2 regions of the Ochrobactrum sp. PL_is483 genome follow, and region 1 is predicted to be linked to the other one. Evidence: predicted binding sites of a transcription regulator. Region 1 holds the regulator's gene; the other holds the start of a gene.
What was found. Region 1 encodes LexA, which represses DNA repair genes until DNA is damaged. Its sites were predicted from a motif close to TGTTCNNNNTGTGTTCNG; they were not measured.

Region 1 (5,602 bases):
AACGGCCAAATCCGTACTTTTGAAATCACGCCGGAAGAGGTTGGCCTCCGTCGTTGCGATCCGGCAGAACTGAAAGGCGGCGAAGCTTCAGCCAACGCCAAGGCTTTGCTGGGCGTACTTGAAGGCGATAAAAATGCTTATAGAGACATCGTGCTGCTCAATTCGGGCGCTGCCCTCGTCATTGCCGGCAAAGTGAAGGATCTGAAGGAAGGCATCACGCTAGCGGCGCAATCCATAGATAGCGGTGCAGCGCTTGCCGTCTTGCAAAAGGTGATTGCTGTTTCGAACGATAGAGCGGCCTGACCGAAAGGATTCACTATGTCCACCGACATTTTGCGCAAGATCGAGGCTTACAAGCGCGAAGAAATCGCCGCAGCCAAGGCAAAGCGTACCGTCGCTGATCTCAAGGCACGCGCACAGGATCAGGAAGCCCCGCGCGGCTTTCTGAAGGCACTGGAGGCAAAACGCGCTGCCGGTGAATTCGCGTTGATCGCTGAAATCAAGAAGGCAAGCCCCTCGAAAGGCCTTATCCGTCCTGATTTCGATCCGCCTGCACTTGCCAAAGCCTATGAATCTGGCGGCGCGGCATGTCTATCCGTGCTGACCGACACCCCTTCCTTTCAGGGAGCGCCAGAGTTCCTTACGGCAGCCCGCAACGCATGCGGCCTTCCGGCGCTCCGCAAAGATTTTTTGTTCGATACCTATCAGGTGCATGAAGCTCGTAGCTGGGGGGCGGACTGCATCCTGATCATTCTCGCAAGCGTCGATGACGATCTGGCGAAGGCGCTGGAAGAAACTGCGTTCGAGCTAGGCATGGATGCGCTCATCGAAGTACATGACGAAACCGAGATGGAACGCGCATTGAAGCTTTCATCACGTCTTCTCGGCGTCAACAATCGCAACCTACGTACATTCGAAGTCGACCTCGCTGTCTCGGAACGCCTGTCGAAAATGTCGCCCTCTGATCGCGTTCTGGTAGGTGAAAGCGGCATATTCACACATGACGATTGCCTGCGTCTGGAAGAATCTGGGATTGGAACCTTCCTCATCGGGGAAAGCCTGATGCGCCAGGCAGATGTGGCGGCAGCTACCCGCGAACTCCTGACCGGCAAGGCTTGACCAATGATGTCCAAGCTCACGCATATCGACCAGAGCGGTGCTGCCAATATGGTGGATGTTGGGGCAAAGGATGAAACCGAACGTCAAGCCACGGCCGAAGGATCGGTCAGAATGATGCCGGAAACGCTGGCGCTCATTCTTGAAGGGAATGCCGCGAAAGGTGACGTTATAGGCGCAGCGCGTCTGGCGGGTATTATGGCGGCAAAAAAGACCGCCGATCTGATTCCCCTCTGCCATCCGTTGATGCTGACCAAAGTTGCTGTCGAGATCGAGCCGGATCAGGCGTTGCCTGGTTTACGCATTCGTGCTCTCGCCAAGCTCAAAGGACGTACCGGCGTGGAAATGGAGGCCCTCACCGCCGTTTCCGTCACGTGCCTTACCATCTACGACATGGCCAAAGCCGTCGACAAACATATGGAGATCGGCGGTATCCACGTGACAGAAAAAAGCGGCGGCAAATCCGGTGACTGGAAAGCATAAAGCGCTGAACTTTGCTCTGGATCAATTCATCCAGACGGCCTTTCTGTTCTAAAGAGGTCAACAATTCAGTTCGAGAGGAAACGCAATGTCCCTTCTCCCGGTCGATGACGCACTGGCCCGCATTCTGAAATCCGCAGAACCGCACGGCAAGGAGCAAGTCGCTTTGTCCGATGCGGGAGGGCGCGTGGTGGCAACACCTGTGCTGGCACATTTTCTCCAACCGCCTTTCGACGGGTCGGCGATGGACGGCTATGCCCTGATCGCGCCCGACAACATCTCTTATCCTGTAAAGTTCGACATCATCGGCGAATCGGCTGCGGGTAATCGCTTCGAGGGCGAATTGGGGATCGGACAGGCGGTTCGCATTTTCACTGGCGCGCCAATACCCAAAGGCGCTGATACCATTGTCATTCAAGAACACACCGAGCGTTCAGGCAACCAGCTGATCGTCCATGAAGGCATGGAGTCAGGACGGCATATCCGCCGTGCGGGCCTCGATTTTTCGCCCGGCAACATCGTCATTTCAACAGGACGCGAGCTGGATGCCGCGGCACTGTCGCTGGCAGCCGCGAGCGGCAATGCGAAGGTTGACGTATTCCAGAAACCCAAGGTGGCGATCGTTGCGACTGGTGATGAACTCGTGCCTCCCGGTGATATTCCGGGGAAGGATCAAATTGTTGCATCGAACAGTGTTGGAATCGCCGAAATCATAAGGCGTGCGGGCGGCAGCCCTGAAGATAAGGGGATCATTCCGGACGATCCTGCCAAGATTGAACAGGCGATAGCAGACAGCCTGCAAGATGGCATCGACGTTCTGGTTACGATTGGCGGCGCGTCCGTCGGTGACCGGGATTTTGTGCACGGCGCACTTCAAAAACTGGGAGTCGGCCTCGACTTCTGGAAAATAGCCATGAGGCCGGGCAAACCCCTGATGTATGGCCGCATCAGCGTGAAAGATAAAATTGTGCACATCATAGGGTTGCCGGGTAATCCTGTCTCAAGCCTGGTCTGTGGCCTCGTCTTTCTTCGTCCCCTTGTTGCCAAGCTCGCCGGAACCAATCTCGACGCCGACATCCGTCCGGCCAAGCTGGGCGTTACCCTGCCCGCCAACGATCATCGCCGCGATTATATTCGAGCAATAATCGAATCATCTCCGAATGGAACGCTGATAGCAAAGCCGTTTCCAGTTCAGGATTCGTCCATGCTTTCGGGCCTCGTCGGCTCGGATGCCCTCATCATCAGGGACGAGAATGCACCTACCGCCGCTATCGGTGATGATTGTCGTGTTCTTATGCTATAGAGCGCCCGTGGGCACCCATTGCCAAGTTACACGAGAAAACGCATATAACGATATATAAAATATACATTATTTTATTGGACACCACGTGGAAACGCCGCGACGTTATCGGATACCGGCTTTCCATCCATTCTCGACGCAAACGTTAAGGATTTTAAAACCATTGCAGAACAAGACTGGAACATATAGTGTTCGTTCTGGTTTTGTTTTTCTCGATTCTTTGCCGGGAGGGTATCGCGCATGTTAACCCGCAAACAGCACGAGCTTCTGCTGTTCATTCACGAACGTCTGAAAGAGACGGGTATTCCCCCATCTTTCGATGAAATGAAGGAAGCGCTCGATCTGGCATCGAAATCGGGTATCCATCGTCTGATTACCGCTTTGGAGGAGCGTGGTTTTATCCGCCGCCTGCCGAACCGGGCACGTGCGCTCGAGGTCTTGCGTCTGCCAGATTCCATCGCTCCGGGGCTCAATGCGCAAAAGAAGTTTGCTCCCAGCGTTATCGAAGGTAGCCTCGGCAAAGCACCACCAGCCCCTCCACCATCGCGCCCCGCCCCTGCGGCTACCAATGACGATACATCTGCAACAGTTTCCGTGCCGGTCATGGGACGAATTGCTGCCGGTGTACCGATTTCCGCGATCCAGAATCAAACCCATTCCCTCAGCCTTCCACCGGAAATGATTGGCGCAGGCGAGCATTACGCTCTCGAGGTCAAAGGGGATTCAATGATCGATGCTGGAATTTTTGACGGAGATACAGTCATTATCAAACGTGGCGATTCCGCAAATCCCGGTGAAATCGTCGTAGCGCTTGTCGATGACGAAGAAGCGACTTTGAAACGCTTTCGTCGCAAAGGAGCATCCATCGCGCTGGAAGCAGCCAATCCCGCCTATGAGACCCGAATCTTTGGCCCCGACCGTGTTAGGGTTCAAGGCAAGCTCGTTGGCTTGATCCGCCGCTATTAAAGTGTTGGCGCAAATGCATAAAGCAAAAAGTCCGAGCAGATTGATCCGTCGTTTTTAGTTGGCAGCGCTTAAGGGTCATTCGCAGCGATTTTCGTCACCGTCGGCGTCTGCTGAACAGCTCCCTGAATTTCTGCCAGGCTGGGATTTTGGTTTGTATTCGCGTTCAGCCAAACCGCGAGCTGGACGTGAATGGATGCGATGTAGATGCCAAGGGCGGCTCGGCGTGTCGACTGCAAATCTTATCCGGTTGTCTTGTTGCAGAGTAGATATTGGCTGCCCCACCTCGGCTCTTGTTGTTTCGGGAGAAACTACGAGTAAAGCCTGGGAAACTCCGTTTTGTTCTGATGCTTTTCCGAGTCTTATCTCCACAGCTCCCTTTAACGCCAAATCACGTTTACTGATACTCAGGATAGTTGAACGACGGCACGAAGCTTCTTTACCGGGAACAGCGAGAATAACCACATCGCCAATATCGCAGGCTATCTCTCGCATTGCAGTGTCTGCCGTATAGGCAAGTATGCGTCCATCGCGCAAGCTGATCGTGCATAAACCATCTTCGCACTCGAACCGATTTCCATCGGTTCCTTCGTTATTCTTGCCTGTCGCCGGCGCGATAAACTCATCGACCAGATAGGCAGTTTTCCAATTGTCGGCTGTAAATTGCGAGGGGCGACTTCGATTGATTGCCAGCCTCCCATCAGCCAGTCGGACGCCCACCAGTTTGGCATCTTCCGATACCACGATGTCGGGAAAAGGCTCACTGACGAAAGCTACGAACCCAAGAATAATGAAGGGGAGCGCCAGCGCCTTCAGTCGCGTCGACAAAACGACACCCAGAACGAGCGCGATGGTCCAAACAACAAGCGTGAGAGAAGGCATGGCCCCCGGATTGCCGTCGGGTGACCATGTCGCCACGAAAGCAGCTATATGACGGACAGCAAAAATACCCCAGCCCATTATCTGCAAAGGCCCCCAGTCCAGTTGCAATGGCATCAGCACAAGACCGAAGACGGCAAACGGCATTACGAGAAGAGCTATTACGGGTTCGGCAAGGACATTTCCTACCAAACCAAACGGCGCTGTGTTGTTGAAGTGATAAGCTGCAAAAATCCCGCTCGCCAGCCCGGCAATGAGAGATGTGCCCGCCGCCGCTGTGAGCAACTTCAAGATTTTTCCGGCAAAACCAGGAGCTGCCTTCCCGCGTTTTTCCGCACCAAAACGCTTGCTCGCATTGCGTTCGCTCCACCAGGCATAGCCGGCAATCAACGCAGCCGTAGCCGAGAAAGACATTTGAAAACTCGGCCCCAATATCTCATGCGGCGAAATTGCAATCATAGCGACCGCTGCAATCGCCAGATTACGCATACTGATGGCAGCATGGTCCACCAGCAATGCGCCAAGCATGACTGCGATCATCACGTAGCTTCGTTGTGCAGCGACATCAGCACCCGACATGGCAAGATAGAAGGTGCAGCTTAGCAAGGAGAGAAATGCCGCATACTTCTTCACCGGATGTCTTACGCTGAAAGCCGGAAATAGCGCGAAGAGAGACCGCAACGTCAGCATGACGACCCCTGCGGCAAGCGCCATGTGCAAGCCTGAGATCGACAGAATATGCGCAAGCCCTGCTTTACGCAGATCTTCATTCGTCTGCTCACTGATCCCCGCGCGCGTGCCTGCTACGAGTGCCGCAGCGACACTACCGTCCTCACCACCTATCACTTCCTCAATGCGTTCAGA
Region 2 (5,602 bases), on a different contig from region 1:
CGCTTGCCGTGGCAGACGTCGCAAGTCACATACACATCCGGCAGGAAGTGCATCTCGATCTTGATGACGCCATCGCCCTGGCAGGCCTCGCAGCGCCCGCCCTTCACGTTGAACGAGAAGCGGCCCGGCTGATAGCCGCGTGCCTTGGCTTCCGGCAGACCCGCGAACCAGTCGCGGATCGGCGTGAAGGCGCCGGTATAGGTCGCCGGGTTGGAGCGCGGGGTGCGGCCAATCGGAGACTGGTCGATGTCGATCACCTTGTCGAGGAATTCCAGCCCTTCGATACGGTCATGCTCTGCCGGATGCTCGCGCGAACCCATGATGCGGCGCGAAGCGGCCTTGAACAGCGTTTCGATCAGGAAGGTGGACTTGCCGCCGCCTGAAACGCCGGTGACGGCGGTAAACGTGCCGAGCGGAATATCCGCAGAGACATTTTTGAGGTTGTTGCCGCGCGCGCCCACCACCCGGATGCGCTTGGATTTCTCAATCTTACGCCGTTCCGCCGGAACCGCAACCTCCATCGCGCCTGACAGATATTTGCCGGTCAATGAGTTTGCGTTGGACATCACATCCTGCGGCGACCCCTGAGCGATGATCTTGCCGCCGTGGACACCAGCCGCCGGGCCGATATCGACCACATAATCGGCGGTCAGGATCGCATCTTCATCATGTTCGACCACGATGACCGTATTGCCGAGATCGCGCAGATGGCGCAGCGTGTCGAGAAGGCGGGCATTGTCGCGCTGATGCAGGCCGATGGACGGTTCATCCAGCACGTAAAGCACGCCGGTCAGGCCGGAGCCGATCTGCGAGGCAAGACGGATGCGCTGGCTTTCTCCGCCCGACAATGTGCCGGAATTGCGCGCCAGCGTCAGGTAATCGAGACCGACGTCGTTGAGGAATTGCAGGCGCTCGCGGATTTCCTTGAGGATGCGGGCGGCAATTTCGCGCTGCTTGTCGTTGAAGCTGCTATCAATGTCACGGAACCAGGCATCGGCCTTGCGGATCGACATTTCAGTGATTTCACCGATATGCTTCATGCCAAGCTTGACCGCCAGCGCCTCCGGCTTCAGGCGGAAACCATTACAGGCAGGGCAGGGCGTCGAGGCCATGAAGCGCTCGATATCTTCACGCGACCAGGCGGAATCGGTCTCCTTCCAGCGGCGTTCCAGATTGGGGATGACACCCTCGAACGGCTTTGTCGTCTGGTAAGAGCGCAAGCCGTCATCATACTGAAAGGTGATTTCCTTGCCTTTGGTGCCATAAAGAATGGCTTGCTGCGCTTCTTCCGAGAGATCAGCCCATTTTGCGCCGATCTTGAAGCCATAGGCTTTGCCGAGCGCTTCCAGCGTTTGATTATAGTAAGGCGAGGAGGATCGCGCCCACGGGGCAATCGCGCCGTCCTTCAACACTGCCGTTTCGTCGGGAACGATCAGATTCGGATCGATGGCCTGCTGGGTGCCGAGACCGTCACAGGTCGGGCAGGCGCCGAATGGATTGTTGAACGAGAACAGGCGCGGCTCGATTTCGGGAATGGTGAAGCCGGAAACCGGGCAGGCGAACTTTTCCGAGAAAAGAATCCGCTCGTGGGTTTCGTTGGCCGACTTGTTGGCAGCGCCGCCTTCCGCCGTTTCTTCGGGCGGCAGCGGCTTGTCGGCAAATTCGGCAACGGCCAGACCTTCGGCAAGCTTGAGGCAGGTTTCAAGGCTGTCGGCGAGGCGGGTTGAAAGGTCCGCGCGCACCACGACGCGGTCAACCACCACGTCGATATCGTGCTTGTACTTCTTGTCCAGCGCCGGAACGTCGGTGATTTCATAGAAGGTGCCGTCTACCTTGACGCGCTGAAAACCCTTTTTCTGGAGCTCGGCCAATTCCTTCTTGTACTCGCCCTTGCGGCCGCGCACGATGGGCGCGAGGATATAGAGGCGGGTGCCTTCCTCAAGCGCCATGACGCGATCAACCATCTGGCTGACGGTCTGGCTTTCGATGGGCAGGCCGGTCGCGGGCGAATAGGGCACGCCGACACGCGCGAAGAGCAGGCGCATATAATCGTAGATTTCGGTGACGGTGCCGACCGTCGAACGCGGATTGCGGCTCGTCGTCTTCTGCTCGATGGAAATGGCGGGCGACAGGCCGTCGATCTGGTCGACATCCGGCTTCTGCATCATTTCCAGGAACTGGCGCGCATAGGCCGAAAGGCTTTCGACATAGCGGCGCTGGCCTTCCGCATAGATCGTATCGAAGGCAAGCGAGGATTTGCCCGAGCCGGAAAGACCCGTCATCACGATCAGCTTGTCGCGAGGCAGATCGAGATCGACATTTTTCAAGTTGTGTTCGCGCGCGCCACGTATGGAAATGAATTTCTGATCGCTCATTCCGCGTCCTGCCTGCTCATTATGCCATGGATAAACGGGCGCCGAATGGTGAAACACGTCGCGCCGGTACCTAATATGGGGTGGAACCCTCCAATAAGAAGGGGTCTCGGGTCATTCATCGGTGCACTCTTATCATTAGAACAAATATCGAACAACCAGCCTTCTGATAGGCGATACGAAATGTGAACGCAAGAGCGTTGACTGTCACTCCTGACAGGAGCAGACTACCCTTACTCGCTGATAGCGGAGAGGTGCCGCGGTGGGATGACACGGCATCGGCAAGAGGTCCGCAGGAGGCGGGAGATCCAGTAGGGAGGTAAAGGAGCATGAGTCCACCTGACTACGTTGCCTAGCTTTCACAAGGATGAAAGCACGATCCGTTTCGGTTGCGGCAGCATCATTTCGCAAGGAATGATGCCTCGTTGATCGAAAGTGCGATTGCCGACAATTTGAATTTGCGCGGAATGCAAATGGCCGTGCGCCTTTGTGATCCGAAACCACCTGTTGGCGAATTATTGCCGACACATGAGCATCGCTCCAACCCCAAGCCCTGCGCGCCAAAGATACAGTGAGCGGCAGGGCTTTTCCTTGGAAATCTGAACGGCCTCGCGGAGCCCCTGCGGTTGTCGATTCCTGAGGCACGCGAAGGCTGTTTTGAAATTAAGGCAGATGCGGTTTTTCGCGCTGAAATAAGGAAAACTGCATTTTCCGTACAGGAAATGGTGCAAAAACCCATGAAAATTTGTGGCGAACGCATGTCTTTTTAGTGTTGAAGGTTGCAATTTGAACAAAACAAGAACATAAACTCTGTGGACATTGACAAATTCACCGCGCCGGATTGAGCGCTCATTGAGCCAGTCCTGTAAGGTGAACATATGAGTTTCTGGTGATGGCGCATCATTGCGCCTGAGCCTTCATTTGGAAAGCGCCTCTTGTCCGTGCGAAGACATGCGGAAAGGGTGCGCGTGCGAGACCCGGAGTAATTTTTCGATGGCTGGTAGCGTCAACAAAGTCATTCTGGTCGGCAATCTTGGTGCCGATCCGGAAATTCGTCGCCTGAACTCGGGCGATGTGGTTGCCAATCTGCGCATTGCAACGTCGGAAAGCTGGCGCGACCGTCAGACCGGCGAACGCAAGGACCGCACCGAATGGCACAGCGTCGTCATTTTCAACGAGAACCTTGCCAAGGTCGCGGAACAGTATCTGAAGAAGGGCGCCAAGGTTTATATCGAAGGCGCGCTCCAGACCCGCAAATGGCAGGACCAGAACGGCAATGACCGTTACTCGACGGAAGTCGTGCTGCAGAAGTTCCGCGGTGAACTTCAGATGCTCGACAGCCGTGGCGAAGGCGGCGGTGAGGGCCGTTCGTTTGGCGGCGGCGGCAACCGCAACCAGATGTCGGATTACTCCGGTGGCGGCGGTGATTTCGGGTCGTCCGGCCCATCTTCGGGCGGCGGCAGCGGCGGCGGTTTCTCCCGCGATCTGGACGACGAAATTCCGTTCTGAGAACGAGTATAATCCAATTCATTAGTGAAATTCGATAAGGCGCTGTTTTACGGCGCCTTTTCTGTTTGTTGAATTGATGTTCTGGCGTCCAAATCGGCTGAAATCCCTCGCCTGAAACCGGAGCATGATTCCGAAAAGGGGAACCACCTACGCAGGGAAATCAGTCCAACGGACTGAATTCAAGTTCTGGTTCGATCAGATGAAACCATGCTCAAACAATAGCTTGCGGCGGGATGGCGATTCAACTTGAATGCATCCCGCTGCCTGAGCGCCAGACTGCCCGAATGTCAGATCGACTGTAGCGAAACACGCTTTTCAAGCTGGGCAGCGGCTTCTTTCCGTTCGCTGTAGCGATTTGTCAGATGCTCTGAAATCCCACGTGTCAGTAGAGTAAATTTCATCAGTTCTTCCATGACGTCGACTACGCGATCGTAGAAAGAGGAGGGCTTCATACGGCCTGCATCATCGAATTCCTGCCAAGCCTTGGCAACCGATGACTGATTGGGAATGGTAATCATCCGCATCCACCGGCCCAGAATGCGCATCTGATTGACAGCATTGAAGCTTTGCGAACCGCCGGAAACTTGCATCAGGGCCAGTGTTCGCCCTTGCGTGGGACGGACGGCACCGCCGGGTAATGGAATCCAGTCAATCTGCGATTTCATGACGGCACTCATCGCGCCATGGCGTTCAGGGCTTGTCCAGACCTGGCCTTCCGACCAAAGCATCGCCTCGCGCAATTCCTGAACCTTCGGGTGGTCCGGCGCCCCATCGTCCGGCAAAGGCAAGCCATCGGCATGGAAAATGCGGGTTTCGGCGCCCATTGCATCAAGCAGTCGCTGCGCTTCCAGCGTCAGGAAACGGCTATAGGAGCGTTCGCGCAACGATCCGTAGAGCAGCAGGATACGAGGCTTATGTTCCGGAAAAGGTGCGCGAAGAGCATTCTCACCCGGCAGAAGAAAGGATTTCCGGTCGAGGTTGGGCAAGTCCGCGTCTGTCATTTCCGTTCTCCATAGATGACCTGCTCACCGTCTTCCTTGGTGAAGGAAGCAACCGGGTTTTCCAGGAGCGGCAGAACCAGTTCGGAGGGACGGCATAGCCTGGTGCCGCGCGGCGTTTCAACAATCGGCCGGTTGATCAGAATCGGATGGGCCATCATGAAGTCGATCAACTCGTCATCGGTCCATTTCGGATCGGACAGGCCGAGTTCGCCATAGGGCGTACCTTTCTCGCGCAGCAGTTCACGCGGCGTCAGCTTCATTGCCGCCAGCAAGCCGAGCAGACGATCCCGCGTGGGCGGATTCTGCACATATTCGACAATCACAGGCTCTTCGCCGCTAGCGCGGATCATCGCCAGCGTATTGCGCGAGGTGCCGCATTTCGGGTTGTGAAAAATAGTGACGGTCATCGGGAGTTTCCTGTCTGTGTAGCGGGCTTTTGATCGGTGCCGCGTTCATACCAGTCTTTGGAGCGGTTCACGATCCAGACAACGGAAAGCATGACTGGCACTTCCACCAGAACGCCGACCACGGTCGCGAGGGCCGCGCCGGATGAAAAGCCGAAAAGGCTGATTGCAGCGGCGACGGCGAGTTCAAAGAAATTCGACGCGCCGATCAGGGCCGACGGTCCGGCAACGCTGTGTTTTTCGCCGGACAGGCGGTTGAGAAGATAGGCCAGCCCCGAATTGAAATAGACCTGAATGAGGATCGGCACTGCCAGCA

Region 2: uvrA (excinuclease ABC subunit UvrA) is a predicted target of LexA. The motif match lies at 2,512-2,529, and genes of this name have one in related genera.

What each region holds. Positions count from the first base shown of each region.
Region 1 is NZ_JBVPGS010000028.1:77,129-82,730, reverse strand. Features, by position in the region: gene trpD (anthranilate phosphoribosyltransferase) at 1-303, shown strand, start outside; gene trpC (indole-3-glycerol phosphate synthase TrpC) at 319-1,119, shown strand; gene moaC (cyclic pyranopterin monophosphate synthase MoaC) at 1,123-1,599, shown strand; gene AC0TNJ_RS05455 (molybdopterin molybdotransferase MoeA) at 1,685-2,899, shown strand; gene lexA (transcriptional repressor LexA) at 3,137-3,862, shown strand; gene AC0TNJ_RS05445 (ComEC/Rec2 family competence protein) at 3,938-5,602, opposite strand, start outside.
Region 2 is NZ_JBVPGS010000029.1:121,353-126,954, forward strand. Features, by position in the region: gene uvrA (excinuclease ABC subunit UvrA) at 1-2,375, opposite strand, end outside; gene ssb (single-stranded DNA-binding protein) at 3,366-3,881, shown strand; gene arsH (arsenical resistance protein ArsH) at 4,169-4,882, opposite strand; gene arsC (arsenate reductase (glutaredoxin)) at 4,879-5,289, opposite strand; gene arsB (ACR3 family arsenite efflux transporter) at 5,286-5,602, opposite strand, start outside.